One region of the Paenarthrobacter sp. 4246 genome, then DNA from elsewhere that is predicted to be linked to it. Evidence: riboswitches for the same ligand, from Rfam matches in the RefSeq annotation. Region 1 holds a riboswitch; each other region holds the start of a gene.
The links. A riboswitch is a leader RNA that binds a small molecule or an ion and turns the genes downstream of it on or off. The one in region 1 is predicted to bind S-adenosylmethionine.
Positions count from the first base shown of each region.

Region 1 (4,707 bases):
TCCTTTGTCCGGGACCGCCGGAGACGTGGTCCGCAACCTGTTGGCAGTCCAGTCCCAGGAATTTCCGTATGCGCGGTGGACCCTTGCCCAAAGGACATCCGCTTCCACTTCCTCCGACGTGGAACAAGCCGTTGCCGATGGAACCATCCTGCGGACGCACATCCTGCGGCCCACGTGGCATTTTGTGCACCGGGATGATCTCGGCTGGCTGATGGGGCTCTCAGCGGACCGGCTGCATCAGGGAAACAAAGGTATGTACCGCCAAACAGGCGTGGACGAAGAAACGTCCGCACTCAGTGGCCGGATCCTGGCCTCAGCCGTAGCGGACGGTGCCCACAAGACGCGCGAAGAGCTGGCTGGGGTCCTGGGACAGGCCGGCTTCCCCAGCAAGGGCCTGGGGTTTATCTATCACCTCATGCACGCCGAGATCAGTCGCATCCTGGTGAGCGGCGCCCCCATCCGCTCGGCTGGGGGCGCCCTGAAACAGACGTATGCCCTCTTCGAAGAGCGAGTGCCGGGTTTCGTGCCCACGCCGTTGACCGGGGAGGTCCGTGAAGAAGCCCTGGGCACGTTGGTTCTCCGGTACTTCGGCAGCCGCGGTCCCGCCACCATCAAGGACTGTGCCGTGTGGTCCGGGCTGACCATGAAAGACGTAAAGCTGGGCATCCAGGTGGCCGGCGAGCTATCGCCGGGCGCCCTGGCATCACTCGCCATGGACGGCCTCGAGTTTTACCTCGCCCCGGAAGATGCCGTCGAGCTCACCAACCCCGGGGGCCCTTCGCGTCTGCCTGACGCAGGACTCCCCCGCATCGACCTCATCCAGTGCTACGACGAATACGTCATGGGCTATTCGCAGTCCCGGCACTATCTGGGTGGGACAGCACCGTACTTCCCCGAAGACAACGGGCCCATGCACGTGGTCCTGATGGATGGCAGGTTGGCTGGATGGTGGCGCCATGGATTCTCCGGCGGCGCCTGCCAACTGGATGTCCGCATGAACCGGCCGGCAAGCCCTCCCGAACAGATGGCTTTGGAGGCCGAAGTGGAACGCTATGGGCAGTTCCTGGGCATGGAAGCCCGGCTCCACTGAAGTGTTCACTGCAGGCGCCGGAGTTCACGCCGTGCGACCGGGCTAAGCTGGGATAAGACCTAGGAGGCCTGCACTGTGAACAATCTGATCTTCTGGATCATCGTCTGCTCGTGGCTGATTCCGCTCGGCATCCGCATGTACAACCGATCCCGCGCGCGCCGGATCCAGAACGGAACCTTCCGCGGCCCTGGCTATCCCCCGCAGCAGAACCTGCCCGGCCCCGGCTATCCGGCACAGAGTTACCCGCCCCAGGATTACCCCACACAGGATTACCCGGGCTATTCGTCCGGGCCGGCCGTCATCCGCCCTGTAGATGACGGACCGCAGTCCGGGGCGCCGTCGAACACTTCCTCCCCCACGCCTTTCCCGGCAACCAACGGATCGGAGCCGCAAGGCTACCGCGCCCGCAAGCTGGCAGAGCTGGACGCGAAGTTCAGCAACGGGGAGATCGCCATGGAGGACTACATGAAGCAGCGCGGCGACATCATGAACGGCTAGCTTGGCGGCCAACCCAGCGTCCTGCAGCCGCTACTCAACTGTCCTGCAACGGCCACTCAACTCAGGCGAAGAAGGCTCCGCGGAGCTGTGCTGAGAGCTGGCCGATTTCCGTCAGGAACCCGTCATGGCCGATCGGCGCCTCAATGACGTGAACCGGAACATCACCCGGCAAGGCTGCGGCCAATTCCCGGGATTGCGCCGGGAAATACAACCTGTCGCTGTCCACGGCCGCGACGAAAAACTCCGCAGTGGTGCGCGACAATGCTGCCTGCAGCGATCCACGGCCGCGTGCGACGTCGTGGGACATCAGGGCTTCGGTGATGGCGATGTAGCTGTTGGCGTCGAAACGCCGGACGAGCTTTGTTCCCTGGTGGTCCAGGTAGCTCTCCACCTGATAGCGGCCACGCTCCCCCAGGACCGCAGCGGCCAAAGGTGTCTCCTGGTGCTGGGCTTCACGGCCGAAGCGGAAGTCCAGCTCCAACGCGGAGCGGTAGGTGATGTGGGCGATGCGCCGGGCCAACGCAAGCCCTTGTTCAGGGGCCGTGCCCCCGTAGTAATCGCCGTTGTTGAAGTTCGGGTCCTGGCGAATGGCCAGGGTTTGGGCCTGCGCAAAGGCGATCTGCTCGGCCGTGCTGTAGGCACCCACGGATATCACGGCGCAGCGTTTCACCCGCTCCGGGAAGGTCGCTGCCCATTCCAACGCGCGGGCCCCGCCCATGGAACCGCCCAACACGGCGTGCCAGGCCTGGATTCCCAAGGCTTCGGCCAGGCGTGCCTCGGCCTCGGTGCTGTCTCGCAGGGTGACCAAGGGGAACCGGGAGCCCCAAGGACGGCCGTCCGGCGCCTCCGAGGACGGTCCGGTACTGCCGTAGCAGCCACCCACGATGTTGATGGAGATGACAAAGAACCTGTTGGTGTCGATGGTGGCACCGGGGCCTACCAGTTGCTCCCACCATCCTTCTTCGTCCGTAGCTCCCCGGGCAACGTGCGTGCTGCCCGTGAGGGCGTGCTGGATGAGCACGGCATTGGAGGCATCGGCGTTCAGCTGCCCCCAGGTCTCATAAGCGAGGACGACGTCGGGAAGGAATCCGCCGGCCTCAAGGTCCAGCGACCCAATGGCGGCGTACTTGACGGTTCCGTCTTCTTCTCCGGATTTGGGAAGGGCTGTAGCAGTAATGGTCATTCCTTTGACACCTTAACCTCGCGCTTGCCCGTCGCCTTGCGTGCGAACAGGCCAGGTCTTCACCCGGGGCACCCCACCGCGGAGGAGGGTTGCCGGCCAGCAAGCCGGGGCTATGCGCTGGCACTCATGACCTAATACGAAGAGTCTAGGAAATACAGGGCGGTTATGGCGAAGAATATGACATCAGTGTGACGGTTCGGGGCGTTTTCGTTCACGAAGCAGCACTCCGGAATGCCACCCGGCGAATAATCGTCGGTCCGGGCGGCATTCCAGGAAAGGCGTCAGGCGTGTTCACGCCGCAGGTTTCAGGGCTTGTTTCAAGCTCCCTTGGCGGCCCGGAATCCGGCTTCGAGGTCGGCGATGATGTCATCCACGTGCTCAATTCCCACGGACAAGCGAACCAAGCCGGGGGTCACACCGGCCGCCAGCTGCTGCTCAACCGTCAGCTGGCTGTGCGTAGTGGAGGCCGGATGTATAACCAGCGAGCGGACATCGCCGATGTTGGCAACATGCGAGTGCAGTTCCAGTCCGTCAACGAAGCGCTTGCCCGCTTCAACACCGCCCTTGATGTTGAAAGCAACAATGGCGCCGGTGCCTTGCGGACCGTACTTCCGGCCGCGGTCGTACCACGGACTGGACGGCAGACCCGCATAGGCAACCGATTCGACGTCGTCGTGGGCTTCCAGCCACTCTGCCACCTTGGTGGCGTTGGCTACGTGACGTTCGACGCGCAGGCTCAGCGTCTCCAGTCCCTGGGCGATCAGGAAGGCGTTGAACGGGGACACAGCGGAGCCGAGGTCGCGAAGAAGCTGGACCCGTGCCTTCAGAACGTAGGAGAGGTTGGCGCCGAGTGCCCCGTCCTTGCCAAGATCCCGGGCGTAGACCAAACCGTTGTAGCTGGGGTCCGGGGTGTTGAAACCCGGGAAGCGGTCCGGGTCCTTGCCGAAATCGAAATTGCCTGAATCCACGATTACGCCGGCGATGGCAGAACCGTGGCCACCGAGGTACTTGGTGGCGGAGTGGACCACGATGTCGGCGCCCCACTCGATGGGACGGATGAGGTAGGGGGTGGACAGCGTGTTGTCGACGATGAGGGGCACGCCGGCCTCGTGCGCGGTGCGGGCAATGCCCTCGATGTCCAGCACATCCTGGCGCGGGTTGGACACAACCTCGCCGAAGAACAGTTTGGTATTCGGCTGGACCGCCTCACGCCACTGGTCCAGGTTATCCGGGTCCTCCACGAAGGTCACCGAGATGCCGAACTTCTTCAAGGTGTGCGCCAGCAGGTTGTAAGTACCGCCATACAGGCTGGGGCTCGCCACGATGTGGTCGCCGGCCTCCGCGATGTTAAGGATCGCAAAGGTCTCCGCGGCCTGGCCAGAGCTCAGCAGGAGGGCACCCAAGCCGCCTTCGAGGCTCGCGATCCGCTGCTCCACGGCATCCTGCGTCGGGTTGCCGATCCGGGTGTAGATGGGCGCGAGCTCGGCCAGGGCAAACCGGTTGGCTGCGCTCTCGGCGCTGGGGAACACAAAGGACGTGGTCTGGTAGATCGGCAGTGCCCGTGCTCCCGTGGCAGAGTCAGGCTCCTGACCTGCGTGGATCTGGCGGGTTTCGAAAGACCATCCTTGTGACATGGAGTTCTCCTGTTCGTGGCGCATGGGTTCTGTGGAAACGTGCTGCATGTGAGCTGGGGCCAGTCTAGGAAGTGTCCGGAGCCATGGACAGCTTTATGACGCCGGTGGAATCTTTCGGTCTTTCAGCGTCACTGCATGACGCCACGCGGCAGCAGTTATACACATCCCACCTTAGTTAGGCTTGACTTAGCTGAGACCCCGATCACAAAGTGCCAAGATGAAGCCATGCGCATGGATCACGTCTCTTACGCCTGTGAACGAGATGGCCTTCTGGCCACTACCGAACGAATTTCCGCGGCACT
Region 1 covers NZ_JBEPOP010000013.1:45,371-50,077, forward strand. Annotated here, with positions in the region: gene ABIE35_RS20050 (winged helix DNA-binding domain-containing protein) at 1-1,090, shown strand, start outside; gene ABIE35_RS20055 (hypothetical protein) at 1,166-1,588, shown strand; gene metX (homoserine O-acetyltransferase MetX) at 1,650-2,771, opposite strand; SAM riboswitch class IV at 2,787-2,903, opposite strand; gene ABIE35_RS20065 (bifunctional o-acetylhomoserine/o-acetylserine sulfhydrylase) at 3,089-4,429, opposite strand; gene ABIE35_RS20070 (VOC family protein) at 4,631-4,707, shown strand, end outside.

Region 2 (4,707 bases), on a different contig from region 1:
CCACTCGGGCGTGGGCAAGTCCACCATGGTCAATGCGCTGACAGGTGCAGAGAGGGCCACCGGCGGCGTAAACGCTGTGACAGGCCGTGGCCGGCATACGTCCTCCTCCGCTTTAGCCCTGAAACTCGCCGACGCCCCCGCCGGCAGCTGGATCATCGATACACCGGGCATCCGTTCCTTCGGCCTCGCCCATGTGGACCCGGACCGGATTCTGCACTCCTTCCCGGATCTTGAACCTGGAACTGAAGCCTGTGAGCGGGGCTGCAAGCACGATGCCACGGCCGTCAACTGCGGACTTGATCCGTGGGTAAACGATGGCCATGCAGGACCCTCAGGAGTAGCGCGGTTGGCCTCGTTGCGCCGGTTGCTCGGTGCCGACCCCCGGATGGAAGCAAAAGAGACCAAGGAACTGGGAACCGTCAACTGATCGTTGCGGCTTCGCGTCCCCGCTGCAGCGAACGTTTCAGGATAGTTTGGTGGCATGACCCATCCCGTTTCCACCTACAACGATGACCTGCGCCTCGCCCACGTCCTCGCTGATTCAGTCGATGCCCAGACCATGGACCGCTTCAAAGCTCTGGACCTGAAGATCGAAACCAAGCCGGACCTCACACCTGTCACCGACGCCGACAAAGCAGCGGAGGAAGCGATCCGGGGTCAGCTCTCCCGGTCCCGCCCCCGGGATGCTGTCCTCGGCGAAGAGTTTGGCAGCAGCGGACACGGATCACGCCGTTGGATCATTGATCCCATCGATGGGACCAAGAACTTTGTCCGGGGCGTACCGGTCTGGGCAACATTGATCGCGCTGGTTGATGAGGGTGAACCTGTGGTTGGCGTCGTCAGCGCACCCGCCTTGGGAAAACGCTGGTGGGCTGCCAAGGACATGGGCGCTTACATGGGCCGGTCACTTGCCGCGGCCACCCGTTTGAAGGTCTCCAACGTTTCCCGCTTGTCCGATGCTTCCTTGTCCTACTCAAGCCTGTCCGGTTGGAAGGACCGCGGGAACCTGGACGAGTTCCTGGGGCTCACAGAGGATGTATGGCGAACCCGGGCCTACGGCGATTTTTGGTCATACTGCCTGGTGGCCGAGGGCGCAGTGGACATCGCGTGCGAGCCCGAGCTGAACCTGTACGACATGGCAGCTCTCGTCCCGATCGTAACGGAGGCCGGTGGCCGCTTCACTTCCCTGGAAGGTGACGACGGTCCGTTCGGCGGTAACGCGCTGGCCACCAACTCCATCCTTCACTCGGAAGTCCTCAAACGGCTCAACCCAGGCCTGGACGACCTGCTCTAGCGCAGGTGTCCCTCGGGGCTCGCAAGCTGCTTTCCAGCGAATATTCGACGGCGAAGGCCTCCTTTTGGAGGCATCCGCCGTTTTTTCTTCGCCAAACCGGCGATTTACAACCCGACGTAACAAAGCGCTTAACAAAGCGAAGTGGCTTTGGAGGGTCCGCTGGGGGTGCCCTAACCTTTTTTACAGGTCACGAGTGCCAGCGCTAAACCCCGGTTTGCTGGCCGGCAACCCTCCATTCGCGGCGGGGTGCCCCGGGTGACGACCCGGCCGGTCCGGAACGGATGCGGCAAGCGCGGATCCCCTTATGGGGATCCCTCTTGAGTGAGGTCCCATGAGCACAGTCACGTTCGACTCGAACACCATTCCTTCTTTCGCCGGTGACATCCCGTCACAGGCAGCTGCGGCAGCACGACCACTCGCCGCCGTCACTGGCGCTGAGCTGCAGGCACCGCTGATCCAGGGCGGCCACGTCCGCTACGCCAACCTCGACTACGGCGCATCGGCTCCGGCCCTGACCGTCGTCTCCGCGTACCTCAACGAAGTCCTGCCCTATTACGCCAGCGTGCACCGCGGCGCGGGCTTTGCGTCCCAGATCAGCACGTCGGTCTACGAGAATTCGCGCAATATTGTCCGTGAGTTCGTCGGTGGGCGTCCTGACGATTCCGTGATCTTCACGCGAAACACCACAGACTCCCTGAATCTCCTGGCTGGCTGCCTACCGCAGATTGACGGCCGTTTCTCCGGGGAAGTCCTTTATCTGGACATTGAACACCACGCCAACCTTCTTCCTTGGCAGGGTGTCCCGCACCGCAGCGTCGTGGCGGCCTCCACGTTGGCCGCCACGGTGGAAAAGCTCCGCGACGAATTGGCCCAAGGCGGAATCAGCCTGCTCGCTGTTACTGGTGCTTCCAACGTCACAGGTGAAATCCTGCCGATCGCCGAACTCGCTGCACTGGCGCACGAATACGGTGCCAGGATCGTTGTGGATGCCGCCCAATTGGCACCCCACCGCCGGATCAACATCACGGAGGCCGACGTTGACTACGTGGTGTTCTCCGGTCACAAGCTGTATGCCCCCTTCGGCGCAGGCGTCGTCGTGGGCCGCCCGGACTGGCTCGACGCTGGGATCCCCCACCTGGCTGGAGGCGGCGCCGTCCGTGAAGCCCGCCTGGACTCGGTGAGCTGGGCAACGGGCCCTGCCCGCCACGAAGGAGGGTCCCCCAACGTCCTGGGTGCCGCAACCCTCGCCCGCGCCACTCAGGTCCTCGCCGGGCTGGACCAGGAGGCATGGCACGCCCACGAAGCAGCCATCCGCACGTACCTGGTGGAGGGTTTGGAGGCTATCGACGGCGTGACTGTGCACCAGATTTTCACTGACTCCGACGACACCATTGGTGTGGTCAACTTCTCAGTGGAAGGATTCGACGCCGGTTTGGTGGCCGCTTATCTGGCCGCTGAGCACGGAGTTGGCCTCCGGGATGGACGCTTCTGCGCCCACCCTCTGCTCAAGCGACTCGGACTTCCCTCAGGCTCCTTGCGTGCCAGCTTTGGCGTCGGCTCCCGGTTGGAGGACGCCACGAGGCTGCTCGCAGGCATCGAGGGACTTAAGCGCAACGGGTTGGGTTGGGACTACGTGGTGGACGAGGGCCGCTGGGTACCTGCCAACGACCACCGAACCTACCCGGAATGGGCTCCCAACACACCCGGCACTGCAGGCGCTGCACCCTGCACTGTTGACTAAGCGCGCTTTACCGCGGCTGCGGTAAATTCGTAGGGTATCTTTTGGCGACCCTGTGAAGGAGTTTTTGGTGGCATTGCCTTCTCCGGCCGCCTCCAGCGGACAGCCTGGCGTTCCCGGACCTGCCGGACCACGTGGTCCCAAGCTCCACGCTGACCGTCGGCACGAGTTCGGCCGGAGTTTCCAGGACGGTGGCGAGCACTACGATCGCGTGCGGCCCGGTTATCCCTTGGACTCCGTGGAGTGGATTGTTCCCCCGGGGGCCACGACTGCTGCGGATCTCGGAGCGGGGACTGGCAAGTTCACGGCCCTCCTCGTGGGGCGCGGACTGGACGTTGCCGCCGTCGATCCTTCAACTGACATGCTGGAGCAACTGCGCAAGTCCCACCCGCACGTCATCGCGCGGGAGGGAACGGCTGAAGCAACTGGACTGACGGACTCAGCATTCGACGTCGTCAGTGTTGCCCAGGCCTGGCATTGGTGCGATCCATTGGCCGCGAGCACCGAGATAGCCCGTATCCTGCGGCCGAACGGAACTCTGGGACTGGTCTGGAACCAGTTGGATACGGACGTGCCCTGGGTTCATCGGCTCTCGCGCATCATGCATGCCGGAGACGTCCACAAGCCAGGGTTCCGACCACTTATCGGCCCGGAATTTTCCGGCTTGGAAAGTCGCTTCACCCGATGGTCGGATGCCTTGACGCCCGAAGACATCATGGAGCTGACCAAGTCGCGGAGCTACTATCTCCGCGCCAACGACGCCACCAGGGCGAAAGTCATGGGCAACCTGGAGTGGTACCTCTACGAGCACCTCGGGCACGCACCGGGAGACACCATTCCACTGCCCTACGTGACGCAGACCTGGCGGGCGTTCAAGATGCGCGAGGCGGGGCCACGGTAGGCTTGGGGTGTGAAGACCAGTACGCCCTCCTCCTCGATTGAGGACTACGTCAAGGTCATCTACTCGTACACAGAGTGGCAAGACAAGCCGATAACGTCCTCCCAGCTTGCCCAGCGCCTGGGTGTGGCCAATTCCTCCGTGTCTGAAATGGTCCGCAAGCTCAAGGACCAGGGACTGGTGGACCACCAACCCTACAGCGCCATTCGCCTGACCCCGGCGGGTATGCGCCTGGCACTGGCCATGGTGCGCCGGCATCGTCTCATCGAGACCTATCTGGTGGAAGAACTCGGGTACAGCTGGGATGAAGTCCACGATGAAGCCGAGATGCTGGAGCATGCGGTGTCAGACACCTTTATTGAGCGAATGTCCGACAAACTTGGTCACCCCGTCAGGGACCCGCACGGCGATCCGATTCCTTCGGCGGATGGCTCCGTTGAACTGCCGCACGCCTACCGCATGATCGAACTGGACCAAGGACACTCCGGCCGTATCACCAGGATCAGCGACGAGAACCCCGATCTCCTCAGATACCTGGCAGCGGAAGAGATCACCCTCGACGCCCCGGTTGAAGTGGTCGGACGCAAACCGTTCGGCGGAGCTCTAGTGGTGCGGATTGGAAGCGGCGCCACAGGTCGCGAGTTCGATCTCGCCGACGAAGTCACGTCCGCACTCTGGGTTCAGAGCTCTGAAACCCACGAAGGCTGCGTCCTTCCCGCCCGCTGACCCAACCCCGGCGAGAGTTCAGCCGGGATGCCCGGCCGCCCCGCCGTCGTC
Region 2 covers NZ_JBEPOP010000005.1:221,887-226,593, forward strand. Annotated here, with positions in the region: gene rsgA (ribosome small subunit-dependent GTPase A) at 1-427, shown strand, start outside; gene hisN (histidinol-phosphatase) at 482-1,294, shown strand; SAM riboswitch class IV at 1,480-1,593, shown strand; gene ABIE35_RS11425 (aminotransferase class V-fold PLP-dependent enzyme) at 1,626-3,035, shown strand; gene ABIE35_RS11430 (class I SAM-dependent methyltransferase) at 3,109-3,933, shown strand; gene ABIE35_RS11435 (metal-dependent transcriptional regulator) at 3,943-4,656, shown strand; gene ABIE35_RS11440 (DHA2 family efflux MFS transporter permease subunit) at 4,675-4,707, opposite strand, start outside.
Region 2: it holds a riboswitch for S-adenosylmethionine, as region 1 does, so the genes downstream of both, ABIE35_RS11425 (aminotransferase class V-fold PLP-dependent enzyme) here and metX (homoserine O-acetyltransferase MetX) in region 1, are expected to answer to the same signal.

Region 3 (4,707 bases), on a different contig from region 1:
ATCCGGCTCGGGTACCTCAACGGAATCGCGCTGTTGGTGGCCCTTTCGCAGCTCCCGGCGTTTCTGGGGATTGCGGCCGACGGCGACATCTGGCAAAAGCTCGCAAAGGTCACCACCGGGTTACTGCGCGGCGAGGTCAACATCACCGCGTTGTTCTTGGGAGTGGGGTCACTGGCTCTCATCTGGATCCCCCGGCTCCTGAAGTGGAAGGTACCCGGTGTTCTGTTGGCGGTGGTTGGCTCGTGCGTGGCGACGGCGGTCTTCGGGCTTAACGACGACGTGAAAGTCACCGGGGTCCTGCCGCAGGGCCTGCCCATGCCCGCACTGGGAGGTATTGGCTGGGCAGACGCCCTGATGCTGCTCCCGGCCGCCGCAGGCATCGCGCTCATGGCTTTCGCTGACACTGGTGTGTTGTCTCAAACATTGGCAGCCAAGGAAGGGAAGAAGGTCTCCGGAAACAGGGAGATGGCAGCGCTTGGAGCAGCCAATGCTGCTACCGGCCTCTTGGGCGGATTCCCCATTTCAGGCAGTACCTCCAGGACACCGGTCGCCGTGGATGCCGGCGCAAAATCCCAGATGACAGGCGTGGTCGGCTCCGTGCTGGTGCTGGCCTTCATGCTGCTGGCTCCGGGAGTAACCGAGTACCTTCCATCGGCAACCCTGGCCGCCGTCGTTATCGCAGCAGCCATTGCACTAGCGGATCCTGCCGGCGTCCGGCGGCTCCTGCGGCTGAGCCGCAGCGAGTCCGTGGTGATGCTGGCTGCGTTCCTTGGAGTGCTGACAGTGGGTGTCCTCCAGGGAATCGTGGTGGCCATTGCCTTGGCACTCCTGGATTTTGTCCGCAGGGCATGGGATCCGTACAGAACCGAACTCGGCGCCGAGAAAGGCCTACCCGGGTATCACGATCTTGAACGGCACCCCGAGGGCGAGCGCATCCCCGGGCTCTTGATCCTCCGGTTTGATGCACCACTGTTCTTCGGCAACGGACAGGTTCTGGCCAGCTTTGTGAGGGAGCAACTCGACGAGGCCCCGGACGAGTCCACCGAGCCCATCAGCCACATCATCCTTGCCGCCGAACCCATCACCGGGATCGACACCACAGCGTTGGATGACCTGGTAACCCTGGACGAATGGTTGGCCAGAAAAGGAGTGGACCTGGTGTTTGCCGAGCTCAAAGGGCCTGTGAAGGACAAGTTGATCCGCCTCGGTACGGCGGCCCGATTTACGCCGGACCACTTCTACCCCACTGTCGGCGCGGCAGTGCGGGCGCTCAAGGACCGGTAATGGATCAGCCGCCGATTACGCAACATGACGACCATGCAGCCACCCGCAAGTGCGGCCCGACGCCCGTGGATGTTACGTTTTTCTTGAGTAATGAGTACCAGCGCAAAGCCCTGACTTGCTGGTCGGCAACCCTCTCTCCGGCGGGGTGCCTCAGGTGACTACTCGGCGTATCGACAACTCGAACTGCAAGCGTGACTGAGGAGCACCAGCAATGCCTGAACCCACTGAAGAAAAACTCTCTTACCGCCTGATTACAGGCCCGGATAACCGCGATTTCTGCGAGCGTATCCACAATTCCCTCGTCGAGGGCTATGTGCTCCATGGCAGCCCTGCAGCCACCTTCAACGGCACGGAAGTGATCGTTGCCCAAGCGATTGTGCTGCCCGCGGCGATCGCCAATGCTGATGCCGCCGTCGCCAACGCAGTGGACCAGCTTGAGAACTACGACGATGTAGAAGCATTCGAGGGCCACGCATGAGCTACGCAGGTGACCTGACCCCGCAGGACGCGTGGGCCAAGCTCGAAGAAGGCGCCATCCTGGTGGATGTTCGCACCGAGGGCGAGTGGGCCCACATCGGCATCCCGGACACCAAAGCCACCGAGAATGATCCCCTGTTCATCCAGTGGAACCTCGCTGGCGGTATCCCGAACTCCCGCTTCATCGAGGACCTGCAGCAGCAGGCACCCGAGGATGACGCCGTGGAGCTCGTCTTCATCTGCCGCTCCGGCCAGCGCTCCATCTCCGCTGCCATCGCCGCAACGCAGGCCGGCTTCACTGCGTACAACGTCCTTGAGGGCTTCGAAGGCGAACCGGACCGTTACGGTGAGCGCACCGTAAACGGCTGGAAGAACCGTGGCCTGCCGACGAATCTGGGGACCGAGTAAGTGACCTTTAATCCCGACGCCGCCAGCTGGAGCCCTGACACCCAGGCCGTTCGCGGTGGCCTTGACCGCACCAATTTCCAGGAAACGTCCGAGCCCGTTTTCCTGAACTCCGGGTTTGTCTATGAATCGGCCGCCGCTGCCGAACGTGCCTTCACGGGCGAGGACGAACGCTTCGTTTACTCCCGCTACGGCAACCCGTCCGTCGCCACTTTCCAGGAGCGGCTGCGACTGCTCGAAGGAACCGAGGCGTGCTTTGCTACGGCATCCGGCATGTCAGCGGTCTTCACCGCCCTGGGTGCCCTGCTGGCCTCAGGCGACCGCGTGGTGGCCGCCCGCTCGCTGTTCGGCTCCTGCTTCGTGATCCTCAACGAGATCCTGCCCCGCTGGGGCGTGGAGACGGTGTTCGTTGACGGCCCGGATCTGGATCAGTGGCGTGAAGCCCTCTCTGAACCGACCACAGCCGTGTTCTTTGAGTCGCCCTCCAATCCCATGCAGGAGATCGTCGACATCGCTGCCGTCAGCGAACTGGCGCATGCCGCCGGGGCGACCGTCGTTGTCGACAATGTCTTCGCCACTCCCCTGTTGCAGCGCTGCGGTGAGCTGGGCGCGGACGTGATCGTGTACTCCGGCACCAAGCACATCGATGGCCAAGGCCGTGTCCTTGGCGGCGCGATCCTGGGCACCAAAGAGTTCATCGATGGTCCCGTCAAGCAGCTCATGCGCCACACCGGCCCTTCCCTTTCCGCGTTCAATGCCTGGGTGCTGACCAAGGGTTTGGAGACCATCGGACTGCGCGTCAACCACAGCTCGGCATCCGCTTTGAAGATCGCGGAGTGGCTCGAGCAGCAGCCTGCCATCAGCTGGGTCAAGTACCCGCTGCTCACGTCCCACCCGCAGTACGAGCTTGCCGCGAAACAGATGAAGGCCGGCGGCACTGTGCTGACGTTCGAGCTGTCTCCTTCGGCCGGGCGCTCAGCCAAAGAGGCTGCGTTCGCCTTGCTCGATGGCCTCCGCGTCATTGACATCTCCAACAACCTGGGCGATTCCAAATCCCTCATCACCCACCCAGCTACCACCACCCACCGGGCCATGGGACCTGAGGGCCGGGCCGCGATCGGGCTTACCGACGGCGTGGTCCGCTTGTCTGTAGGACTGGAAGACGTGGACGATCTCATCCTGGATCTGGAGAAGGCCCTCAAACAGGTCTAGCCTTGCTGCCATGAGCGGGAACCATCCCTATCGCCGTGCCGGAGCGGTCATCGTTGCCGGCACGGTGGTGTGGTTCGTGGGAATCTCGCCGGTCTCGCGCGTCTACATCACTCCGGACGATGCCGAACGCCTGCGCATGCTGACCTCCGGACGGCGCGGCTGGATCGTGGGCCAGCACCTAACCGCAGTAGGGACCGTCGCCGTACCGGTGGGATTCGCCGCGTTTGCCCGCGCAGTTCCGGGTAAGGACGCCGTTCCGGACATCAACTCACCACGCGGGAAAGCGAAGAAGTGGGCTTACGCTGCCGCCGCCGCATTGCTCGCGGGTGCCCCGTTCTTCGTCTCCAGCCTCACCCGGCGGGCAGCTGACCTCGAGGGTTTTGCCTACCGCCGGGGATCCAACGCGCCGTTCCTGGCCTATTCGGGATTGCATGTGGTGGCGTTGGCCGCCTTGGGTGGGAGTCTCCTTTCCTTGCCCACAAAACGCTGGATCGGCGTTACGGCCGCAATCAGCGCCCCTGTCTACGGTGCCATTCTGGTAGCAAAAAAGGACATCCCGCCGTTCTGCTTCTATTTGGTGGAGGGTCTCACTGGCGCCTACTTGATGGCCTGGGAAGAAACGGAAACCGACAAGGCCTAAGGCCTCCTGACTCGGGACAGCATCGGCGCGGGTTCCTTGTGCGCGTCGGCGGAGGTTCCGCGAACCGTCACCTTCGCTGCATGCCCGACGACGGCGGCCAGGGCAGCGCTGGTGGGCGGACCGTCCGGCTGGTTCTGGCTGCCGCGCTGCCTGTTGTTGTACCGCACTGCAGCTTCCCGTTGCTCGTCCGCGCCGTTCCCCCGCTCCAGCAGAGCTGAGATCCCCGCTTTGACCAGCTCCAGTTCGCCTTGGTCATCCAGCACTGGGCTCACGTAATCCACCAGGGCCCAGACGACGTCCGCCGCCGGCTGGGGGCGGAAATCACCGAAGTCCAGGAGCTCTCCACGCAAGCCCGCATTGCTGGCCTGCCAACTCGCCATCCGCAGGAGTGCCGTGGGCACCGCGGTGGGCTCAACGCCGTCGAGCATTTCCAAGGAAGCGGTCTCCACCAAAGCCCGCACCAGTACCGCAATCAACGCGGCGTCCTCGGCGCGGAGGCAGACGTCGGCCACGCGGACCTCCACTGTGGGGTGGTTCCGGGAGATTCGGGCGTCGAAGTAGATCATGCCCTCATCCAGGATCACGCCTGTTTCCAACAGCCGATTCACGATGCGCCGGTAGGCAGTGAGTGATCCGAACACGCCGGACGGTCCAGAGGTGGGCCAGCGGTTCCATGCCTGGGTGCGGTA
Region 3 covers NZ_JBEPOP010000012.1:95,119-99,825, reverse strand. Annotated here, with positions in the region: gene ABIE35_RS19560 (SulP family inorganic anion transporter) at 1-1,284, shown strand, start outside; SAM riboswitch class IV at 1,371-1,482, shown strand; gene ABIE35_RS19555 (DUF1737 domain-containing protein) at 1,496-1,762, shown strand; gene ABIE35_RS19550 (rhodanese-like domain-containing protein) at 1,759-2,169, shown strand; gene ABIE35_RS19545 (O-succinylhomoserine sulfhydrylase) at 2,170-3,378, shown strand; gene ABIE35_RS19540 (hypothetical protein) at 3,389-4,018, shown strand; gene ABIE35_RS19535 (glutamate--cysteine ligase 2) at 4,015-4,707, opposite strand, start outside.
Region 3: it holds a riboswitch for S-adenosylmethionine, as region 1 does, so the genes downstream of both, ABIE35_RS19555 (DUF1737 domain-containing protein) here and metX (homoserine O-acetyltransferase MetX) in region 1, are expected to answer to the same signal.